Regions from separate parts of the Kitasatospora sp. NPDC005751 genome, predicted to be linked through region 3. Evidence: riboswitches for the same ligand, from Rfam matches in the RefSeq annotation. Region 3 holds a riboswitch; each other region holds the start of a gene.
The links. Region 3 has a riboswitch for cyclic di-AMP ahead of ABZ497_RS28470 (transglycosylase family protein). Riboswitches for the same ligand answer to the same signal wherever they lie in the genome.
Positions count from the first base shown of each region.

Region 1 (7,671 bases), on a different contig from region 3:
CTGCAGCAGGCCGGGGATGAACTGGACCTCGTAGGTGCGGATCAGTGCGGCGGCCTCCTCCAGGCCGACATAGGTCTGGAACCAGCCCGGCAGCACGTCGTTGAAGCTGTGCCACCAGCCGGACTTGTTGGCCTCCCGGACCAGGCCGAGCAGGGCCTCGCGCTCACCGCCGTCGTCCACGCCGTAGAGGCTGAGCAGATCGGCGACGTCGCGCTCCTTGAAGCTGACGCGGCCGAGCTCCATGCGGCTGATCTTCGACTCGGAGGCACGGATCGCATAGCCCGCGTCCTCGCGGGTGATGCCGCGCGCCTCGCGGAGGCGGCGCAGCTGGGAGCCGAGGAGGATCCGGCGGACCATCGAGCCGCCGCCCGGCTGAACTGTGGTCATGCGGTCGAAACCTCCACCTAGGGCAAACAGCGCACAGTCTGCCATCAGTTGAGCGCTCACGGTGCCGATACTGACGGATGTTCCTATCAGTTCTGCACTCCTCACACCAGGATGCACGTGCATTCGGCGCTTGCATATGCTATTTGAACGACTGCACGTGAATCGACTCTTGCATCTGCAGTGAGCGCAGAGGACGATGGTGCACGTGCACCTGCACATCCCTGGCAATCCCGCGGGCTCCGCGTCGACCCCACGCGCGACTCCGCGCACCAGCCCGGCAGCGCCCTCGCGCCACCGGGCCTTCGTGTGCGCGCGCGACTGGTCGAGGGGTCGGCCGCGCGGCCTAGCGAGTCGGAGGTGACCGGCATGACCCCGGCGGGTCCAGCCGTGTCCGCCCCCTTATGGGAGGAGCTCTTCATGAGCACCGGTACGGCCTTGGCAGTCGATCCCCATGTGGTCACCTGTACGCTCGCCCCTCGCTACGAAGCCGTCAGAACCGCGCGCGACTTCGCCAGGACCGCTCTTCAGCGCTGGGGACTGGGCGAACTGTTCGACGACGTCGCACTGGTGGCCTCGGAACTGGTGACCAATGCCCTGCGGCACGCCATCGGCGCGTGCCCCGGGGCGACGGGCGGCGCGCGCGACGACTACGACTTTCCCACCCAGCCCGCTCCCGAGGGGCGACTACCGATCCGAATAAGCCTGGTGCACCGCGCACCGCAGGTGGTCTGCGCGGTCAGTGACCCCAGCAGCACCGGGCCGGTGGCCCGGGAGGCGGACTTCGTCGCCGAATCGGGTCGCGGGCTGCACCTGGTGGACTCGTTCAGCCGGTCCTGGGGCTGGCACCCGCTGGGCGGCGGCAAGGTGGTCTGGGCTCTGTTCGAGCCCGAGGCCGGCGCGCTGGCGGAGCTCGGCGGGCGGCACCGCCGCTCGGCCTAGCCGTGCGCCGCGGCCGGCGGGAGGACGGCACCACTCCCGGGGTGCGGCACCGGGAGGACGGCACCGCTCCCGATCCGCGGCCGCGCACGCTCCTGGCGGCAGACGTGTGGTGCCCGGTCCGCAGCGGCCCGCCCGCGAGCCCCGGCCCGACGGCGACCGCCCGACGGCAGCCGGTCGCGCGATCGCCCGGTGACAGCCTCCCGGAGCGACGGCCGCACCGGCGGCACCCGCTCACGACGCCCACCACGGGGCGGCCGGGCGGAGAAGACAAAGGCCGTCGTGGTGTCAGCACCCACGACGGCCCCCCGATGGCGAAGAAGACGAAGCGGTCAGACCGCCAGGTGGTCGAACTCCCCGTCCTTGGCGCCCAGCAGCAGCGCCGCGATCTCGGCCCGGGTGTAGATCAGTGCCGGACCATCGGGAAAGCGCGAGTTGCGCATCGCCACGTCGCCCCCCGGGAGCGCGGCGAACTCGACGCAGTTGCCCTGGGAGTTGCTGTGGAGGCTCTTCTGCCAGACCACGTCCTTGAGGTCCGCAGCCGCCATCCCGTTGTACGTGTCGTACCTGTCGTGCATAGAAATCTCCCGAAGAGCTCCGGAGTAGTCGTCCAGCTCGGCGCCCCGGCTCGCAGCCGAACGACTGGGCCGGCCCCGTACCGGCCCGGCACAACGCCTCACTTGACGTGATGATAGCTCCAGTGCACGTGCATCAGCACGGGACGTTGCAGGTGCACGGGCCTTTCGTCGACAAAACGGAACTCTTCACCGCCTCGACACCTGAGGGAACGTAAGCGGACATATCCGGGGCAATCGGGAAGACTCCGATAACCGCCCGTAGGCGGCCACCCGCTGAATGTTGATCTTCGGGCGCCCGGAGTCGCACCGCCGTGACCCTCCGTCAGACCGTCCGTATGCTGTGAGACATCTCACGCGCCACCGCCGCAACGCGCGGCACCTCCTGTCACGTCTCAGGCAGAAGTGGTAGCCACATAGGGATTGATCACGGTATGTCCGAGTTTCGGGCACCCCGCCCCTCCCGGTACGGCAGCCGACTGCAGCGTTGGCCGGGGGATGTCCTACGATCTCCGCCATGAGCACCGCAGCCATCCCGGGCGCGCCACTGCCCGTCCGCACCCCAGGCTCCCGTGCGCGGGGGCGCCACCGACGCCCCGAGCGCCCCGAGATCCCGGCCGGATCCCCGGCCCTGGTGCTCGCGGTGCCCGCGACCGCCGGGCCGGAGTCCCGTTCCGTGGTCGAGGAACTGCTGTCGATCGTACGCAGCGAGCAGAACGGCGTGCAGACCGCGGCCGGTTACCTCGACAGCGGCGCGGGCGGGAGCGAGCCCGGCCGTGACGAGTACTCCGTCGCCGAACTGCTGGCGCACGCCGCCGAGTCGGGCCTGCCCGCCCCGGTCGTGGTGCCGCTGGTCCCCGGCCCGCACGGTTTCCTGACCGAACTGCACGCGCTGGCCGCCGAGTACGGTGCCCACGTCACCGATGTCCTCGGCCCGCACCCGCTGCTCGCCGAGGCCGTCCACGTCCGGCTCTCCGAGGCGGGGCTGGCCCGCGCCGACCGCGCCCGGCTGTTCGCCATCGCGACGGCCGCGGACGGCGTCGTCCTCACCACCGTCGGTGGCGAGGAGGCCGCCGCGGCGGCCGGGATCACCGGTGTGCTGCTGGCCGCCCGCCTCGCGGTGCCGGTCGTGCCCGCCGCGCTCGACGTGCCCGGCTCGGTGGCCGCCGCCGTCGCGCACCTCAAGGAGACCGGCTCCCAGCGCCCCGCGCTGGCCCCGCTGGTGATCGGCCCGGAGGCCGACTCCGAGCTGCTCGCCACGGCCGCCGAGGAGACCGGCTGCCCGAGCGCCGCGCCGCTCGGCGCCTACCCCACGGTGGGCCAGCTGATCGCCGCCACCTACCTCGCCGTGCTGCCGGCCGTCGCCCCCGAGGCGTTCGCCGCGCAGGCCGCCGCCGAGGAGGCCGCTGCCCAGGAGGCCGGGGAGCCCGCCGCCGAGTAGCGGACCCCGAACGCCGAAGGGCCCGGAGCGCACCCGCTCCGGGCCCTCGCCGTACCCCCCGCCGTACGTGTCCCCGCCGCACCGGCCCCTCTCCGTACGGGCCCGCGCCGTACCGGTCCGCGGCGCGTCGGTGCGGGCCCCGGCGGGCCCCGGCCGGCCTCAGGCCCGCCTCAGGTCCGCCCGCCCACCCGGCCGGTGGCCGCCGCCGCGTCCTTGAGCCGCAGCGCCGGGAGCTGCACCGGCCGGGACTGCGCGGCGAAGGCGGCCACCGGCACGCCGGTGGCGTTCCACGGCGACCGCCCGCCGCCACCGTCCGCCTTGCGCACCTGGAGCACCTCGGTCTGCCCCGCCCGGCGCAGCAGGATGTTCTTCGGCGGCGCGGACTCCGGGTCCATCCAGAGCTCGTTGCCGTCGAACTCGCAGTCCAGGACGAGGATGTCGTCCGGCTTGCCGTCCGGGGTGGCCCGGAAGGCGATCCCGGCCCGGCGGTGGCCGGTGAACCGGCTGCGGCTGAAGGTGACCGCCTCCCCGGCGAGTTCGTGGCGTGCGGTGGAGACGCCGTAGTCGCTCTGCCCGGCGGCGTCGATCAGCAGGCCGTCAAAGAGGGTCCCCTTGTCCCGGCCGAGCGAGTGCAGCGCCACTCCCCCGCCGCCATTGCCGTACAGCACGCTCGCGGTGTAGTCGAAGTCGTTGAGGTAGGCGCCGTGCTCGATGCCCCACCCGCCGTTGTGGTAGGCCGCGAACTCGGTGACCACGTGGTGCTGCTGGGCGTTCAGCCAGACGAAGATGCCGTCCCGCAGGTTGTTGTGGGCCAGGCAGCGCTGGAACGTCCAGACCCCCTCGCTGTTCTCCGGCCACTCGAAGCCGGAGGCGCCGTCGGCCCCCTGGACGCCGACGGCCACGCAGTCCAGCGCCTTGCCACCGGTGCCGGCGCCGAGGTTGAAGCCGGTCAGCCGGTAGGCCCGCGGGTTGGGCTCCAGCCGCGTGCGGGAGGCGACGCAGGACTCGTAGACGATGTCGTCGGAGGGCTGCTGCGGGGTGCGGGTGTCCGGCGGGCCGTCCCACCAGTAGGCGTCCTCCCAGGTGTCGTGGCTGATGCAGCTGCGGAAGGTGATGCCGTGGCTGGCGTGCGGGACGAAGGCGTGGCTCCCCGCGTCGCGGACCACCAGGCCCTCGACGACGGTGCCCCGGGTGGTGTCGCCCAGCATGTGGAAGTGCAGCCCGTACCGGCCGAGCACCGGGGCGGTCACCGGGGCGCTGCCGTCCGGGCCCTTCCAGGACTCCGCGGTGTCGGTGCGCGGGCCGACCCAGCGCAGCGCCGCGTGCCGCAGGTCGGCCCGGCGGGAGGTGGTGAGGTGGACGTGGGCGCGGCCCTCGGCGGTGCCCTCGATCCGCACGCTGCGGGTCAGGTTGAGCACCTCGGCGCCGACCGTGACGCCCCCTCCGGCGCCGACCCGGGGGTGCGCGTACGTCAGCGGCGCCTCCAGGGTGACGGTGGATCCGCTGACGGACCGGACGACGGCGAGGTCGTAGCGGGTGGAGAAGCCGTCCTCGCCGGGCGGGCCGGTCGGGGTGACGGCCAGTTCGTCGCCGGGCAGCCAACCGGTGGGCGGCGCGGCCAGGCTGACGGTGGTGTCGCCCGCCTCGAGCGCCCGGTCAGCGCGTACCCAGGCGGTCTTGGCCGCGCCGTCCAGCCGCAGGTACCCGGCGCCGGTGACCCAGAGGCCGACGTCGGTGTCGACCACCTTCATGCCGTCCCCCCGGAAGCGCCGCTCGTCGACGGCGGGGAAGCGCACGGTGTGCACGGCGGCGCCCTCGGGGGCGAGCGCGAGGGTGCCGCGGATCTCGACGTTGCCCGCGGCGGCGAGGGTGAGGCTGCGGTCGGCGGCGAAGGTGAGCGCACCGCCCGGCTCGACCAGCAGCGAGCCGATCGCGGCGTCGGTGTCGAGCAGCACCCGGTCGGTGATCCGGACGGCGCTCTGCGGTCCGGGTACCCGGCCGCCCCAGCCGGCCGGGTCCGACCAGGGGCGGCCGCCCTGGTCGGGGGTGGGTGCGGGGGCGGCTCCGGCGGTGGGCTGCCCGGGCGCGCCCGTCCCCTCGGCGGGGGCGCCGTGCCGGTGCTCCGCGGCCGGGTCGGCCGCTCCCGGCCCCGTGGCGGGGTCCTCCGCGGCGGCGACGGGCGCGGAGCGGCCGTCCAGGGAGCGCCGCAGTGCCTCCTCGCCGCCGACCGCCGCGAAGACCGTGCCGACGGCGAGCCAGCGCAGCATCGTCCGCCGGGGCAGGGGAGTTCGGGGCTCGGCGGGCGGGATGTCCGCTCTGCGGTGTTTTGCCCGGCGGTGCGTTCCACGCGGCCGCTCGGCCGGCGCGCCGGCCTCCGGACCCTCGTCCATCGCCATCGCTGCGAAGCCCTCCCCCCAGACGGCCGCGTCGGTCCTGATGCCCTGAAGCATAGGCAGTTGCCGTGACTCCGACGGGCGTTGCTCGAAATCGGTCATTTCTGATCATGGTGGACAGCCATTCAGCACGCTCCTCATAAACTGTGATGACCGTCACACATGTTTGCGGTATGAACTTAAGTCTGCTTAACGTGCTCCCCGTTCGTGGCCACACGGACCCAGCCCACCCGCAACGCCGAGTCCTGCCGTCGGGTGCGCTGGCAGCGCAGAACGCACCACGGCAGGAGCGGGGGAACCACAGGTAAGTCGCCCGGGACCGGTTCGTACCGGTTCGGGGCTAGGGGTGAAGCCGCGTCCACAGCGCGGCCGGGCAACTCCAGCCCGAATCCGACAGCTCACCTCGCAGGCGTGGGAGAGGACCGCGTCACCATGCTGCCCACCAACGGCACCCGCCTGTCCGGCCGCACCCGCCGAGCGATCGCCACCCTCGGCGTCGTCGGCATCGGCCTCACCGTCCCCTGCCTCACCGCCGGCTCCGCCTCGGCCGCCTCCGTCGCCACCTGGGACAAGGTCGCCCAGTGCGAGAGCACCGGCAACTGGAGCATCAACACCGGCAACGGTTTCTACGGCGGCCTCCAGTTCACCAACTCCACCTGGGCGGCGTTCGGCGGCACCAGCTACGCCGCGCGTGCCGACCTCGCCACCAAGGACCAGCAGATCGCGGTCGCCGAGAAGGTGCTCGCCGTCCAGGGCCCCGGCGCCTGGCCCGTCTGCTCCGTCCAGGCCGGTCTGACCAAGGGCGGCACCCCGGCCGCCGTCGACACCGCGACCGCCGCCAAGCCGGCCGCCCCGAAGGCCACCCCGGCCCCGGCGCAGACCCCCGCCCCCGCCGCCAAGCCGGCCGCGCCCAAGGCCGCCCCGAAGGCCGCCGAGACCCCGGCCGCCGACTCCGCCCAGCAGTCGCAGGGCCGGAACTGGCAGCAGTACCGTCAGGACGCGCAGGCCTCCTCCGACTACACCGTGGTCGCGGGCGACTGGCTCTCCTCGATCGCCGACAAGAACAACGTCCAGGGCGGCTGGGAGCGGCTCTACGAGCTCAACCGCGGCACCCTCGGCGACGGCCCGCACGTCATCTACCCGGGCCAGCACCTGAGCCTGGGCGACCGCGCGAAGACCCGGGCCTCGGACGAGTCCGGCCAGGGCTTCGACTGGTTCAACCGCTCCTCGGGCGCCACCGGCAAGGCCGACGGCTCCACCGCGACCGCCACCAAGCCGGCCGCGCAGACCCAGGCTCCGGCCGCCAAGCCCGCCGCCCAGGCGTCGGCCGAGGCGCCGGCCCAGGCCGCCACCGGCAGCATGGCCGCCGCGGTCTCCTTCGCCCAGTCGAAGGTCGGCCAGGCCTACGTCTACGGCGGCACCGGCAACGGCGGTTGGGACTGCTCCGGCCTGACCCAGGCCGCACTGCGCGCCGCGGGCGTCTCCGTCCCGCGGGTCGCCGCCGACCAGGCCGCCGCCAGCACCCACGTCTCGCTGGACGCCCTCAAGGCCGGCGACCTGCTGTTCTGGTCCAACAACGGCCAGGACTCGGGCGTCTACCACGTCGCGCTCTACATCGGCGACGGCAAGTACGTCGAGGCCGCCAACCCGAGCGTGGGCGTGCGGACCCAGACCATCGCCAACTGGGCCCCGGACTTCGCCGGCCGGGTCTGATCCCGCCCGCGGTCCGCACGCGGTCCGCGCCACCCGCCGCAGCCCCCGGGGAGAGTCTGGTCGCTCCTCCCCGGGGGCTCCGGCACGCCCGCGCGCGGGACGGCCCGGGCCCGGGCCCGGGCATGGCCGAACCCGGGCCCGGCGGGCATGCTGCTGCTCTGCACCCGAGGAGGAGTCACATGGCCCAGGTCACCGTCACGCTCGACGCCAATCTCGCGATCGACGC
Region 1 covers NZ_JBEXYC010000020.1:11,832-19,502, forward strand. Annotated here, with positions in the region: gene ABZ497_RS19620 (helix-turn-helix transcriptional regulator) at 1-387, opposite strand, end outside; gene ABZ497_RS19625 (ATP-binding protein) at 805-1,326, shown strand; gene ABZ497_RS19630 (DUF397 domain-containing protein) at 1,656-1,901, opposite strand; gene ABZ497_RS19635 (hypothetical protein) at 2,416-3,339, shown strand; gene ABZ497_RS19640 (hypothetical protein) at 3,510-5,789, opposite strand; cyclic di-AMP (ydaO/yuaA leader) riboswitch at 5,999-6,157, shown strand; gene ABZ497_RS19645 (transglycosylase family protein) at 6,144-7,445, shown strand; gene ABZ497_RS19650 (hypothetical protein) at 7,625-7,671, shown strand, end outside.
Region 1: another riboswitch for cyclic di-AMP. It lies ahead of ABZ497_RS19645 (transglycosylase family protein); the one in region 3 lies ahead of ABZ497_RS28470 (transglycosylase family protein).

Region 2 (7,671 bases), on a different contig from region 3:
TCCTGGAGGCGGGCGTTCTCGCGCTGCTGCCGGTCGGCCCGGCGGCGCTGGGTGACGGAGACGGCGCGGTAGCGGGCGGCGGCCACGAGGGCGAGGGCGGCGAGAACGCCGGTTGCCGTTGCACACCACTGAGTCATCGTCACGCCGCGAATTCTAGGGTGATGATCCTACGAAGGTGTGAACGGATCTCGCCAAGTGACCGGATCTCGTCAATATCCCGTCCATACGACGTCAATCCGACCTGCTTCCGGCCCGGCCGCGCCCCGCCCGGGGCCGCTCCCCCGGCCCCGTCGGAGGCTCACTGAACCGGCGAACTCCGGTGCAGCAACAGCAGAGCGACGTCGTCCGGCCGGGAGCGGCGCTCGGTCACGTTGAGGGTCAGCAGGTCGGCGAGGCGCTCCAGGGCGGCGGCCGGGCCGAGCCGGACCGGACCGGCCTGCCGGGCCCACAGCTCCAGCCCGCCGAGCATCCGCTGCACCGACTCGTCGTAGTCCTCCTCGCGGTCCTCGACCAGCCCGTCCGTGTAGACCAGCAGCGTCTCGCCGACCGCCAGGTGCCCGACCGTCAGGTGGTACGGCTGCCCCGGGTCCACGCCCAGCGGTGGGCCGCCCGGCAGGTCCAGCTCGACGGCCGGGGCGTCCGGCGCGATCCGGACCGGCGAGGGGTGACCGGCCCGGGCCGCCCGGACCGTCCCGTCTGCGGGGTCGAGGGTGAGGTAGAGGCAGGTGGCGAAGAGGTCGGTGTCGAGTTCGGACAGCAGCCGGCTGGTCCGGGCCAGGGTGGCGGCCGGGTCGTGGCCGTCGGTGGCGTACGCGCGCAGACCGCTGCGCAGCTGGCCCATCACGGCGGTGGCCTCGGCGTTGTGGCCCTGGACGTCGCCGATCACCAGGCCGATCCGGCCGTCCGGCAGCCGCAGCAGGTCGTACCAGTCGCCGCCGATCTGCATGCCCTCGGTGCTGGGCAGGTAGCGTGCGGCGCTGGCGATCCCGGGCAGCCGGGGCAGGGTGCGCGGCAGCATGGCGCGCTGCAGCTCGGTGGCCCGGTGGTGGTGGGTGTCGTAGAGCCGGGCGCGCTCCAGGGACTGCGCCAGGATGCCGGCGAAGGCGGAGTAGAGGGTGCGGTCCTCGCGGCCGAAGACCCGCTCGGTGGAGAAGGTGATCAGGCAGGAGCCGACCTGTCGCCCGGAGGCGACCAGCGGCAGCACCGCCCAGGACGCCGGGGTCAGTGGCCCGCCGCCGGGCCGGGTGGTGGCGGGCTCGCTGAACAGCGGGGCGGAGCGGGCCAGCGAGTGCTGCATCACGCCCTCGGAGAGGTCGGCCAGCCGGGTCAGCTCGGTCCGGCGCGGGCCGCCGTACACGGTGTGCGAGACGGGCAGCAGCCGACCCTCGTCGACCAGGTCGAGCACGATGCTGGCGGCGCCGAACGCCGGCCGGGCGACGTCGGTCACCGCGGTGGTCACGTCCCGGACGGTGACCGCGCGGGACAGCGCGCGGGTGAGCGCAAGCAGCAGTGCCGAGCGGGCGCCGGCCGCCGGGGCGCCGCCGCCCGCTCCGCCGCCGGCCGCCTCCTCCGCGGGGGCGCCCCCGCGGTCCCGGTCGGCCAGCAGCCCGGCGACCCGGACCGGCCGGCGGTGCACGTCCAGCATCACCTCGCCGGTCTCCTCGATCCGGATCACACCGCCGTCGCGGCGCGGCACCCGGTACTCGATCCGGTACGGGCCGCCGGTGGCGAGTGCCTCGGCGAGGGCGGCCTGGACGTCCGGGAGGTCCTCGGGATGGACCAGCCCGTCCAGGTCGGGTGCGGTGGGCGGGCCGTCGGGCGGCACGGGGCGGTCGACCACACGGTAGGCGGTGGCGTCCCAGAAGGTCTCGCCGGTCACCAGATCGCGCTCGAAGGCGCCGTGCCCGGCGGACCGGACGGCGAGCGAGAGCATCGGGTGGGCCAGTGCGGCGGACCGCCCGTCCGTACCGGCCTCGCCGCCGGGCCCCGGGTGGGCCGTCCCGGCCGGGCGGGTCTCCGCCCGCGCGCTGTCGAGCAGATGGGCGAGCCGGTGGGCGCAGGCGTCGCCGAGCGTCTCCAGCACGTCCAGATCGCGGCGGGGGACGGTGCCCCGGTGGGCGAGGGCGAGGGCGAGCACGCCGACCGGCTGTTCGTCGACGATCATCGGCAGGGCGATCAGCGCGACCATTCCGGTGCCCATACCGGCATTGCGGTTGGGATAGTCGACGCTGGTGCGCTCCGGGCTGAGCAGGTACGGGCGGCGCAGTCGCAGGGCCATCGCGGCGGGCAGCTCGCTCGCCGGATCGATGACGCCGTAGCGCTCGTGGACCCAGTCGGGCAGGCCGTGCGAGGCGGTGAGCCGGAGCATTCCGGCGCTGTCCAGCAGGTAGAGCGCGGAGCCCTCACCGGTGATCCAGCCCGGGCCCTCGGCGAGCACGGTCCCGAGGAGTTCGGCGGCGGTGGTGCAGCCGAGCAGTAACCGGACACAGCGCATCGCGCTGCGCGCGGTGGGGCTGCTGCGCGGGGCCCGGCTCTCGTCCTCGGAGGGGGGAAGCCACGGTGAGGTCAGGTCCATGGGATTTCCCGGCCTTTCCGTCGCCTTGTCGGGCACCCAATTCTTCATACCTCATTTCCGATGCCGGTGAAGGGTGACCCGGACGGCGCACCGGTGCCGGGGTGCGGACGCCGGTGGTGCCCTGCCCGGCCGCTCCGACCGGGTGGTCCGCCGTGGTCCGGCCGACCCGCCGCGCGGGGTGCGCCGGGTGCGGCGCCCGGCCGGGGGAACTCACGGAGCCGGGCGCGCGGTGGGGGCGGGGCTCAGGCCCCGGGCCAGTTCCGGAGGCCGCCGGTGAGGAGGGTGATCAGGCGGTCCTGGGTGTCGGAGAGGTTCTCGGCGAGCTGGAACCCGCCGCCGATCGACAGCGAGGCGAAGCCGTGGGCGACCGAGCGGACGGTCCGGGCGGCGTGGACGGCCTCGGAGCCCTCCAGCCCGTAGCCGCGGAGCACCGCGAGGATCGCCCCGACCAGCCGGCCGCCCGCCCTGGCCAGGTCGTCGTCCGGCTGCGGGGCCTGCGGCAGCGCGGTGTACCGGTGCGGGTACTCGGTGGCGTAGCCGTGGTAGGCCCGCAGGACGGCGGCGACGGCGTCGTCCCCGCCGCGGCCGAGGGCGGCCTCGGCGAGCCGGTCGGCGAGTTCCTCGGTGACCCGGACGGCGATCAGCCGGCGCAGCTCGGCGAGTCCGCCGCTGACGTGCTTGTACAGCGAGGGGGTGGCCACCTTGGCCCGTCCGGCGACGGCGGCCAGGGTGAGGGCCTCGGGGCCCTGTGCGTCGATGAGGGCGAGGGCGTGGTCGACGACCTGCTCGGGGGTCAGTCCGACTCGGGGCATGGTGCGGTCTCCGTGGGCGAGGTAGCGGGCGGGCTCGGGCCGGCGCGGCGCGGAAGGGCGGGCTCAGGCCAGCTCGGCGAGGAAGGGCAGCAGGGCGTCGGCGGTGGCCTGCGGCCGGTCGGCCATCGGGTAGTGCCCGGAGCCCTCGATCATCACCTTGCGGCCGTTCAGCGCGGCGGCCTGCCGGTCGGCGACCAGCTGGGGGTCGGGGAAGTCGGGGTCCTTGGTGCCCATCAGGACCAGCGCCGGGCAGCTCACGGCGGCGGTCCAGCCGTTCGGCGCGGAGTCCCCGCGCACGTAGCCCCGGGTGGCCTGCTTGCGGCCCGGCGTGCGCATCGCGGCGACCAGTCCGTCCACGTAGGCGTCGAAGTCGGCCGGCTTGGGGCCGGGGTACGCCATCTTGCGGTGGTAGAGGCCCCAGGACGCGGGCGAGTGCACCAGCAGGACGCCCATCACGCCGAACATCGCGCGCTGCAGCGCGTTCGGCGGCGGGTTCTCGACGAAGGCGTCCACCAGGACGATCCCGGCGACCCGTTCCGGCGCGTCCCCGGCCACCTTGACCACCGTCGCACCGGCGTAGGAGTTGCCGACCAGCGTGGCGCGGTCGATGCCGAGGTGGTCCAGCAGGGCGAGGACGTCGGTGGCGATCGCGGCCGGCGTGTAGTCGTCCCAGGCGATCGAGGACTCGCCGAAGCCGCGCAGGTCCAGGGTGATCACCCGGTGGCCCGCGGCCACCAGCAGCGGGCGCAGGTGCCGGTACGCGGCACGGCTGTCGAGCATCCCGGGGAGCAGGACGAGGGGGGCGCCGTCGCCCTGCTCGGTGTCGTCGAAGGCCAGCCGGCCGCCGGGGAGGTCGAGGTACTGGGTGCTGGGGGTGAAGGTGCCGGGCATGGGGGCCTCCTCGGTCCGCGGGGCTGTCGGCGTTGCGCCGATAGCCATAAAGCTAAGGCTAATAGCCTTAGCCGTCAAGCCCTCGACCGGTCGGACCCCCGGGGCGGCCCCGGTGCCGCGGCTCAGACCCCCTCCACCTTGAACGGGTCGTGCTCGGCGAGCAGCTTCTCCAGCCGCGCCTGGTCCACCCGGGTGACGATCTCGTTGGTCTCCTGCCGGTCCCGGATCACCTTGGCCAGGGTGAAGGCGGAGGTGACGGTGTAGAGCAGGCCGACCGCGAGGAAGGCGCGGGTCCAGCCGCCGACCGGCAGATAGGCGATGCCGACGGCGAGGGCGCCGCCGGAGAGGGCGAAGGAGAGGACGGCCTGGAGGTGGTACGCGGCCGTGGTGCGTGACTGCATCGGTGCGTTCATGGCGCCAGGATGGCCGCGCCGGGAGTGCCGCACATGAGTAGGAGTACTCAAGTGGGGGACCGTTCGTTGACGTCCCCTCACGTTCGGTGGTGTCAGTTGCCGTCGATCCGCCCAAATCGCCCATCAGGTCACGTACCGCCCGGGTAGTATCCGGTTGTCCCGAACGGACGGCTTGGAATCAGAGGCTCCTAGGATTAACGTTTGATAACGCAGCGCGGTTCGTAACGCCGTACCCAGACGGCACCGTGCGCCGTCGCCTAATCCCGCCGGCCGGCCTCCGGGCAGGCCAGGGAGCCGGGGAACCATGTTCCTTGGGGTGAATCGGCCGGGCCCAGGCCCAGCCGTAGGAGACCTTCCTGCTCCGAACCCGTCAGCTAACCCGGTAGGCGCGAAGGAAGGAAAGGAGCGCGCCTCCGTGGCGTCGTCGCACTCTCCGGCACACCTGCCCGGCTCCCCCGCCGGCACCCAGCTGCTCGACCACCCCTGGCCGCCCGCCCACCCGGGCGAGTTCGGCGGGTCCGGCGCCGAGACCGGGCCGCAGGCCCCCGACAGCAACCGGCACCGGATGCCCCGTCAGACCCGCGGCACCGCCCCGCTGCTCGGCGTCACCGCCGTGGCCGCCACCCTCGGTGCGACCGGCTTCGCCTCCGCCACCCCGGCCGCCGCCCCCGCCGTCGAGGTCCCGGACGAGACCCCGGTCGCGCTCGCCGCGGACCCGGGCCTCGCGCTCGCCGCCCGGATCCAGCAGCAGGCCGACAGCCAGCGCACCGCCGCCGAGGAGGGCGCCCGCCTGCAGGCCGCCAAGGAGGCCGAGGTCAAGCGCGCGGCCCAGCAGCAGGAGGCCAAGCGGGCCGCCGAGGAGGCCGAGAAGGCCAAGCTCGCCGCCATCGAGCTGCCGGTGCGCGACTACCACCTCTCGGCCCACTACGGCCAGAGCGCCTCCTACTGGGCCCACCTGCACACCGGCCTGGACTTCGCCGCCGACACCGGCACCCCGGTCTACGCGGTCGGCCAGGGCACCATCACCTCGGCCGGCTGGGCCGGGTCGTACGGCTACCGGATCGTCGAGACGCTGCCCGACGGCACCGAGATCTGGTACTGCCACCTCTCCTCGATCATCAAGGGCTCCGGCAAGGTCGTCCCCGGCCAGCAGCTCGGCAAGGTGGGGGCCACCGGCAACGTCACCGGCCCGCACCTGCACCTGGAGGTCCGCCCCGGCGGCGGTGCCCCGGTCGACCCGGAGAGCTGGTTCGAGCAGCGCGGCGTGACCCCCTGACCGGCGTCACCTTCTGACAGCCCGCCGCGGTGCCCCGGTCGTCGTCACGACGGCCGGGGCACCGTCGCGTCTCAGGCCCCGGCGGCCGCGTCGGCCCCGTCCGGCCGGTCGGCGGACCCGTGCACGTGCCCGTCCCCGGGCGCGTAGCCGTACTCGTCCCCGTACTCGTCCCCGTACTCGTCGTCCCCGTACTCCCCGGCCTCCTCCGCCTCGCCGGGTGCCCCGGGCAGCTGCGCCAGGTACGCGTCGATCTCCTCCTGGCCCGGCTCCGGGGCCAGCTCCGGGAACTCCTCCACCAGCAGCCGCGGCAGCCCCGGCACCGTCCACTCGCCGAAGAGGTCCAGCGCGGCCTCGACGGCGGCCTCCTCGAACGCCCCGAAGTCCCCGGCCAGCTCGTCGGGCATCGGCCGGCCCTGCGCGGTGAGCTCCTCCAGGTTGCGGTAGCTGCGCCGCATCAGCCCCTGCTCCAGCAGCCGCCGGGCACCGTCGGTGGCCATCCCGACGCTGAGCGGCCGGGCGCCGTCCCAGCCCCCGTCGTCCACCGGGTCCAGCGCGCCCGTCGCCTCCAGCCGCTCGTAGGCGGCCGCCCGGTCCTCCGGCGCCAGCTCCCGGAACGCCTCCAGCCAGGCCCGGACCGTCGCCCCGTCGGCCGGGTCCACCCCGTCCGCGCGCAGCAGCAGCGTGTACAGCCGGGGCCAGGTCACCAGGTCGGCGCGGCGCAGCAGCCCGGCGGCCACCTCGCCCTGCCACTCGGCCTCCGCGTGCAGCCGCTCCTGCCGCTTGGCGTTCAGCCGCTTCGCCGCCCGCTGGTGGTCGATCAGCAGCCGCACCGCGGCGCCGTACGCCAGCGGGTCCTGCTCCGGCTCGGGCTGGACGTACAGGTAGAGCCGCTCGTACAGCAGTTGTTCCACGGCGTCCGAGGTCAGCTCCGGCCAGCCGTCACGCATCCTGCCCTCACCCAGCTCCAGCAGCGCCAGCACCGCCCGCACCGGCGCCTCGGCCACCGGCGGGTGGCCGTGCGCCTGCGCCCAGGCGAGCAGTTCGGCGGTTTTGGTGCGCGGGGCGAGCCGCAGGTCTTCTTCTTCCATGTCACGTAAGGTAACCGGAAAGCCCGGGTAGGGTCGGCAGGCATGGTCCCCGTCCGACTCACCGGCCCCCGCCTGGCCATCCGCGAGTTCCACCACAGCGCCGCCGACGTCGACGCCCTGTACGCGGTGTTCGGCGACCGGGAGGCCACCCGCTACCTCCCGTTCGAGCCGCGTGACCGCGAGGACTGCGCCGACCAGATCGAGCAGTACCTGGAGGAGGCGCAGCAGGACGAGCGGACGGTCTACCGGCTGGCCGTCACCCGCCGCGCCGACGCGGACGCCCCGTCCCGCGCCGTCCCGATCGGCAACGCCGCCCTCACGCTCGGCGGCCACCGCAGCGCCGACCTCGGCTACGCGCTGCGCCCCGACACCTGGGGCAACGGCTACGCGGGCGAGATCACCGGGCTGCTCTGCGACTTCGCCTTCGGCCCGCTCGGGCTGCACCGGCTGGTCGCCCGGGTGGACGTGGAGAACACGGCCTCGGTCCGGGTGCTCACCCGGGCCGGCTTCCGTCTGGAGGGCCGGATCCGGCACGACGTGCACCTGCGCGGCTGCTGGCGCGACTCCTTCCAGTACTCGCTGCTCGCCCACGAGTGGCCCCGGGTGGGGGGTTAAC
Region 2 covers NZ_JBEXYC010000014.1:132,534-140,204, forward strand. Annotated here, with positions in the region: gene ABZ497_RS16545 (sensor histidine kinase) at 1-137, opposite strand, end outside; gene ABZ497_RS16550 (SpoIIE family protein phosphatase) at 299-2,575, opposite strand; gene ABZ497_RS16555 (WHG domain-containing protein) at 2,818-3,387, opposite strand; gene ABZ497_RS16560 (alpha/beta hydrolase) at 3,451-4,278, opposite strand; gene ABZ497_RS16565 (YiaA/YiaB family inner membrane protein) at 4,401-4,691, opposite strand; cyclic di-AMP (ydaO/yuaA leader) riboswitch at 4,936-5,094, shown strand; gene ABZ497_RS16570 (M23 family metallopeptidase) at 5,107-5,967, shown strand; gene ABZ497_RS16575 (hypothetical protein) at 6,039-7,055, opposite strand; gene ABZ497_RS16580 (GNAT family protein) at 7,098-7,670, shown strand.
Region 2: another riboswitch for cyclic di-AMP. It lies ahead of ABZ497_RS16570 (M23 family metallopeptidase); the one in region 3 lies ahead of ABZ497_RS28470 (transglycosylase family protein).

Region 3 (7,671 bases):
GTGAGCTCCTTGGTGGCGCCGACGAAGGAGAGGTGCGCCTCCTCCTCGCCGCTCACCACCTCGGGCCCGACGCCCAGGATGTCGCGCACGCCCTTGGCGTACTCGTCACTGTTCTCGGCGTCCCGCGAGGCGCTGGTGGCCACGAAGCGGATCCGCTCCGGGGCCACCCCGAAGCCGGCGATCACCTCGGCGTACTCGCGGCAGGCCGCGAAGGTGCGGGCCAGCGCGTCCGGGTGCAGCCGGCCGGTCCGGTCCACTCCCTGACCCAGCCGGTTGATCACCATCCGGCGGTCGAGGTCGGTGATCGCCCCGGTCTCCGGATCGAGGTCGGCGACCAGCAGGCGGATCGAGTTGGTACCGCAGTCGATCGCGGCGACCCGGGTGACACTCATGCGTCGGGCTCCTCGGCATTCTCCTGCGCGGCCCGCTTGGCGGCGCGTTCGGCGGCCTTCTGCTGCTTGGCGGCGATCACGGCCTCGTGGTCCTGCTGCTTGGCGCGGTTCCTCGCGACCCGCTCGCCGGCGGCCTCGACCTCGTCGGGGGAGACGCAGGGGCCCTTGGCCCACCAGTCCTCCAGCATGCCGATCGCCTCGTCGCCGAGCGGGTTGACGCCCTCGCCGGCCGCCAGCGAGTGGCCGACCAGCACGTGCAGGCACTTCACCCGGTCCGGCATGCCGCCGGCGCTGGGGAAGCCCTCCAGCACCTCGATGGCGTCGCGGCGCGCGATGTAGTCCTCGTGCGCCTTCTGGTAGGCGGCGGCCAGCTCCGGGTCCTCGGCGAGCCGGGCGGTCTGCTCCTTCATCACGCCGTCCGCCTCCAGCGTGCCGATCAGCGAGGCGGCCTTGGGGCAGGTCAGGTAGTAGAGCGTCGGGAACGGCGTGCCGTCCGCGAGCCGGGGGGCCGTCTCCACGACGTCCGGGTTGCCGCAGGGGCAGCGGTGCGCCACCGAGCGCAGGCCGCGCGGGACCCGGCCGAGCTGTGCGGCGATGGCCGCGACGTCGGTGTCGGAGACAGAGGGGTGGTTCTCAGTGGTCATGGGGGGAGCTGGCTCCAGCAGGGGCAGGGGCGGGTGAAGAGGGCGGGGCGAGAGCGGCGGTGTCGGCGGCGTCCACCGAGTCCCAGACGCTCGCGTACCAGGGCTTGGCGGCCTTGGCCGCGCCGTCGGAGGGGGCGGGCGGGACGGCGGAGGTCTGGGTGGCGCCCCGGCCCGCCGGATCCACCGCGATGTACGGGGTCTCCCCCGGCATCGCGTAGTGCAGCCGGCTGCGGGCCTGCGCCTTGACGTACTCCGGGTCCTGCCAGCGGGTCTTCTCCCGGCGCAGCTGCTCGACCTGTTGCCGGGCATGCTCGGCCTTCGCCCGCTGGGCGGAGATCTCGGAACGCTGGGAGATGAACTGCCTGGTCGGGTAGGCCAGGATCGCGACCAGGGAGCAGAGCACCAGGACGAGGACGGTCGCCCGGCTCGTGAAGCGAGGCCGGGCGGCAAAGCCCGGGATCCTCCAGCCTGCCATCTCCCGTGTCCCCTCCTGATCGCGACGGTGCCCCGCCGTCCACCCTACGGGGTGAACGGCGGGGCACCGGTCAGGCTTGCGCTACTGGGCGCGATCGGCCCTCGTGACGGGCCCGGGCCGACGACTGCTCGGCCGCGCGGTCACTACTCGGCGGAGCGGAAGCGCGGGAACGCGCCGCGGCCGGCGTACTCGGCCGCGTCGTCGAGGATCTCCTCGATGCGCAGCAGCTGGTTGTACTTGGCGACGCGCTCGGAGCGGGCCGGGGCGCCGGTCTTGATCTGGCCGCAGTTGGTGGCGACGGCGAGGTCGGCGATGGTGACGTCCTCGGTCTCACCGGAGCGGTGCGACATCATGCAGCGGTAGCCGTTGCGCTGGGCCAGCTCGACGGCGTCCAGGGTCTCGGTCAGCGAGCCGATCTGGTTCACCTTGACCAGCAGCGCGTTGGCGGTGCCGGTCTCGATGCCCTTGGCCAGGCGGGCCGGGTTGGTGACGAACAGGTCGTCGCCGACCAGCTGGACCTTGTCGCCCAGCTTGACGGTCATGGCCTTCCAGCCGTCCCAGTCCGACTCGTCCAGCGGGTCCTCGATGGAGACCAGCGGGTACGCGGCGACGAGCTCGGCGTAGTACTCGATGAGCTCGGCGGCGGAGAGCGCCTTGCCCTCGAACTGGTAGGCACCGTCCTGGTAGAACTCGGAGGCGGCGACGTCCAGGGCGAGCGCGATGTCCCGGCCGGGCACGTAACCGGCCTTCTGGATGGCCTCGGTGATGAGGTCCAGGGCCTCGCGGTTGCTGTCCAGGTTCGGCGCGAAGCCGCCCTCGTCGCCGAGGCCGGTGGACAGGCCGCGCTCCTTCAGCACGCCCTTGAGGGTGTGGTAGACCTCGACGCCCCAGCGGACGGCCTCGGAGAAGGACTCCGCGCCGATCGGAGCGATCATGAACTCCTGGATGTCGACGTTGGAGTCCGCGTGCGAGCCACCGTTGAGGATGTTCATCATCGGGACGGGCAGGACGTGGGCGTTCGGGCCGCCCAGGTAGCGGAACAGCGGCAGGTCGCTGGCCTCGGAGGCGGCGTGCGCCACGGCGAGCGAGACGCCCAGGATCGCGTTGGCGCCGAGCGAGGACTTGTCCGGCGTGGCGTCCAGGTCGAGCATGGCCTGGTCGATCAGGCGCTGCTCGGTGGCGTCGTAGCCGACCAGCTCGGGGCCGATCTGCTCGATGACGGCCAGGACGGCCTTCTCCACGCCCTTGCCGAAGTAGCGGTTCTTGTCACCGTCGCGAAGCTCCAGCGCCTCGAAGGCACCGGTGGAGGCACCCGACGGGACAGCGGCACGGCCGGTGCTGCCGTCGTCGAGGCCGACCTCGACCTCGACCGTGGGGTTGCCACGCGAGTCGAGAATCTCACGGGCTACGACGACATCGATGGACGGCACGAGGCATCTCCTAGCGGAAGCAGGTTCGGCTGACGATGGGTGCTGTCGGCCGGATGGTTGCGGAGTCGTTACGACCAGAGCCTAACCGCACGGGCTCCCGGGACCACGTCGACCTCGGTCCCGTCTCAGCGTGTGGCCGGGCTACCCACCGGTAGTTCACCTGGTTGTCCCACGAAATGCGGCCGGATGCGGACGAAGGGGGCCGAGCCGGCCCCCTTCGTGGCGTCACCGCACGGGGAGTCACCACACGGGCGGTCAGCCGAGGTCGAGCTGCTGGCCCGGGAGGATCAGGTTGGGGTCGGTGCCGACGGTGCCGCGGTTGCCGTCGTACAGCGTCTGCCAGCCGCCCTCGACGCCCTGGGCGGCGGCGATCGTCGACAGGGTGTCACCGGACTGGACGGTGTAGCCGTGCCCGGTGCGCTGCTGGGCGGCGGGAGCGGCCGCGGCCGGGGCGCCGTGGGCGGCGGCGGGGCGGCTGTCCTGGCCCGCGTACCCGCTCGTCTGCTGGGCGGCCTGCTGACCGGCGTACTGCTGGTAGACGCTCTGGTGGCTGGTCCAGTACCAGGCGCCGTCGCTCTGGTACCAGAAGACCTTCGCGTCGGCGTCCCAGCCGGGCTGGCCGGCGAAGCCCGGAGCCCGGTCGTCCTGCTGGGCGGGCTGCTGGGCGGCGGGCTTCGGGGCCGGCTGCTGGGCCGGCTTCTGGGCGGGCTTCTGCGCCGGCTTCTGCGCGGGCTTCGACTGGGCCGGCTTGGCGGCGGCCGTCGGCTCGGCGTCCGAGGAGGTGTCGACCGAGGCCGCGGCCCCACCCTTGGCCAGGCCCGCCTTCTGGGAGCAGACCGGCCAGGCGCCCGGCCCCTGCGAGGCGAGGACCTTCTCGGCGACCGAGATCTGCTGCGCCCGGCTGGCCTGGTGGGCCTGCGGCGCGTACGAGGTGCCGCCGAACGCCTTCCAGGTGCTGGAGGTGAACTGGAGGCCGCCGTAGAAGCCGTTGCCGGTGTTGATGCCCCAGTTGCCGCCGCTCTCGCACTGGGCGACCGCGTCCCAGGTCGAGGCCGGGGCGGCCGAGGCGCCGGTGGCGGTGAGGAGCGGCAGGGCGAGTCCGACACCGGCCACGCCGGCAACGGCGATGGCCTTCTCGGTCTGGGTGCGACGACGGTGACGGCCGGTTCCGACGAAGAGCATGGGGAAGTCCTCTCCGCACGCCTGCGAGGTGAGCTGTCGGGTTCGGACCGGGAGGTGGCCCGGCCGCACGACGCGGACGCCTTCTGCCCGCGCGGGCGGCTTCACCCCAAGCCGTGGGGGACGGCAACAAACCTGGTTCCCCCGCCCCTGCCCAAGGGTTCTGGTCGGTTTCCCGTAACGCGGCGGGCAGGATTCGGCGTTCCGCGCACGAGGTCCGCAGCTGCGAACTCCAGGGAGGGTAGACAGATCCTCACATCAATAACAAGCTCATATCGCAGGTATCACACATAAATTACGGCGCGTGGCCGATCGCCTACCAACGACAGGGCTATGTCCGGTTTGATGCTGATTCATACCCGCTGCCAGGGCGTGTCGGCGACATCCCGTCAGCGTGTCGGGGTCTCGGCGCGACGAGATCGAGACACCGCCGGGGGGCGCCGGACGGATTTGCTCAGAGCCCGTCCACCGGTGCTGCGGAGGGCTTCTCTGGGGTGAATTCCACCGGGAGATCGCGCAGTCCACGCATGATCAGGCCACCGCGCCAGCGGAGCTCCTCCGGGCTAGCGGCGAGTCGCAGATCGGGCAACCGGGTGAGCAGGGTGGTGAGCGCCGCGCGCCCCTCCAACCGGGCCAGCGGAGCACCGATGCAGTAGTGGATGCCGTGCCCGAAGCCGAGGTGCGGGTTGTCCGTCCGGGCCAGGTCGAGGGTGTTCTCGTCGGCGAACCGTGCCGGGTCCCGGTCCGCCGCCGCGAGCACCACCAGCACCGGATCGCCGACCGGGATGTCCACGCCGCCGATGGTCAGCGGGCTGGTCGCGAACCGCCAGGTGGCGAGCTCCACCGGCCCGTCGTAGCGCAGGAGTTCCTCGATACCGGTCTCCAGCAGCGCGGTCTCGCCGCGGGCGATCGAGTCCTGGAGCAGCGCCCGCTGCCCGGGGTTGCGCAGCAGGGCGTAGGTGCCGTTGCCGATCAGGTTTACGGTCGTCTCGAACCCGGCGAAGAGGAGGATGAAGGCCATCGCCGCGGCCTCGTTCTCGGTCAGGTGCTCACCGTGGTCGCTGGCCCGGATCAGCCCCGAGATGAGGTCGTCGCCGGGATCGGCCCGCTTGCGGTGGATCAGCTCCGCCAGGTAGGCGCGCATCCGCTTGACGGCGCGTCCCACCCCGCCGCGCTGCCCGCTGCCATGGCGGATCATCATGCCCGCCCAGTCCCGGAAGTCGTCCTGGTCCTCGGCCGGCACGCCGAGCAGGTCGCAGATCGCGTAGATCGGCAGCGGGAAGGCGAACTCGTGGATCAGGTCCGCCGAGCCGCGCTCCGCGAAGCCGTCGATCAGCCGGTCGGTGAGCTGCTGCACCCGGGGCTCGAACTCCGCCACCCGGCGCGGCGTGAACGCCTTCGAGACCAGCCGGCGCAGCCGGGTGTGGTCCGGCGGGTCGATGTTCAGCAGGTGGGTCATCAGATTGGCCTGGCGCTCGCCGGGGATGCCGACCCGGCCGCTGCGGTGGGCGTGCCCGCTGTGGTGGGCCGGGTCCTTCGAGAGCCGGCTGTCGGCGAGCGCCTGCCGGGCGTCCGCGTACCTGGTCACCAGCCAGGCCTCGACCCCGCTCGGCAGGGTGGTGCGGTGCACCGGTTCGTGCTCCCGCAGCCACGCGTACGCCGGGTACGGGTCGGCGGCGAACTCCCAGGTGAAGAGCGGCGGGCGGGCTGAATCGGGCTGAACTGGCATGTGTCGACCGTATCCGGTGGGGAACCCCGGCGTGGCAGGCGTGAGCCTGGTCACCTGAGGGGTAATCCCTGTTGCGGAGGGTCAGGACCTGCCTACGATCCTCCGCAAGCAAAATGCGTGGGCGCCGGTGCGGAGCCGCCCACAGGGAGGAGCGCACCATGCGGGTCACCGGGGCAGTCGTGGTCATCGCCGTACTCGCCGGCGGGTCGGGAGCCGGCCTCGCCCGCCGGTTCACCGCCGCGGGCGCCTCCGGCGTCCTCATCGCCGACCAGCAGGTCGGCATCGCCGAGGACCTCGCCACCGAACTCGACCGGCCGGGCTGCCCGGTCGTCGGCGTCTGCGGCGACATCCGCCGCCCGAGCGACATCGCCGCCCTGGTCGACACCACCGAGAAGCACCTCGGCCCGATCGACCTGTTCTGCGTCGCCGGGCCGGGCGGCGAGCGCGTCCTCTCCCTCGCCGAGCTGCCGGACCACCTCGACCTGGAGCGGCTGGCCGAACTGCTCGCCCTGGTCGGCGAGGCGATCGCCGAGGTCGTCGACGAGGTGGTCCCGGTGCAGCGCCGGGCGGTGGAGGACGTGGCGGCGGTCTGACGGGGGGCGCGGCGGGTCGCGGCGCGGGCGGCGTGCCCGGGCGGCGGTCGCGGTGCGGGCGTGCCCGGGCGCGGGTCTCGGCCCGGGCGTGCCCGGGCGCGGGTCTCGGGCGTGCTCCGGAGGCCGCTCGGGGCTACTCGGGCTTGAGCCCCTCGGCGGCGCGCACGGCGTCCCGGTAGCCGCGCGCGGCCGCCCGGAGCGCGGCGTCCACGTCCACCCCCGCGTCGAACGCCCGCTGCGCCACCGCGAGCAGCAGCCGGCCCGCCGACTCCGCCGTGAGCTCCGCGGGCAGCTCGTAGGCCGCGTCCGGCACACCGGTGAAGCCCGCCCGGCGCACCCGGGACACCAGCTTCGCCGCGTACGCCAGCGCGGGAAGACCGGCCGGCACGCCGTCCAGCACCGACTCGCGCTCCGACTTCTCGGCGGCCTTCAGCGCCTCCCAGTTCGCCTCCACCTCGGCGGCGCCCTCGGCCTCGACGTCCCCGAACACGTGCGGGTGGCGGTACATCAGCTTCTCGACGATGTCACCCGCCACGTCGTCGATGGAGAACGCGTCGGTGGGGTGCTCCTCGGCGATCCGGGAGTGGAAGAAGACCTGGAGCAGGACGTCGCCCAGCTCCTCGCGGAGCGTGTCGCGGTCCCCCTCCTCGATCGCCTCGACCAGTTCGAAGGACTCCTCCACCAGGTACTTCACCAGGCTGGCGTGGGTCTGCTCGGCGTCCCAGGGGCAGCCGCCGGGCGAGCGAAGGCGGTCCATCACCGAGACCAGGTCCAGCAGCCGCGCGCCCGGCAGGTCGTACGAACCGGGCAGCACCTCGATCTCGGGCACCTCGCCCGCGTGCTCGACCGCGAGGCGCGCCAGCGCGTCGGTGAGCCCGGGGTCGCCGTCCGGGCTGCCCAGCCAGACCGTCGGCCCCGAGGCGGCCGGCTGTCCGGTCAGCAGCCGGGCGAGCGCGGGCGCCGAACCGGGCGCCACCACCTCCACCTCGACCCCCGCCTGCCGCACCGCCGGCAGCTGCGGGTGCGCGGCGTCCCCGGCGAGCACCCGCCCGGCCGACCGCAGCGCCTCCCAGGCGGGCCAGGCCAGCAGGCCGGGAGCCACCCGGTGGGTGGTGGTGAGCAGGATCAGCTTCGCGCCCGGAAGATTCGTCACACCCCGAACCTACCCGGCCCCGGTGAGCCCCCGCCTCCACGTTTCGCCCGGCCAGGGGGACGGCGGGGCCGGGTGC
Region 3 covers NZ_JBEXYC010000046.1:42,454-50,124, reverse strand. Annotated here, with positions in the region: gene ABZ497_RS28490 (Ppx/GppA phosphatase family protein) at 1-392, opposite strand, end outside; gene ABZ497_RS28485 (DUF501 domain-containing protein) at 389-1,036, opposite strand; gene ABZ497_RS28480 (septum formation initiator family protein) at 1,026-1,511, opposite strand; gene eno (phosphopyruvate hydratase) at 1,655-2,941, opposite strand; gene ABZ497_RS28470 (transglycosylase family protein) at 3,197-4,123, opposite strand; cyclic di-AMP (ydaO/yuaA leader) riboswitch at 4,128-4,300, opposite strand; gene ABZ497_RS28465 (cytochrome P450) at 4,575-5,849, opposite strand; gene ABZ497_RS28460 (SDR family NAD(P)-dependent oxidoreductase) at 6,008-6,442, shown strand; gene ABZ497_RS28455 (MazG family protein) at 6,576-7,595, opposite strand.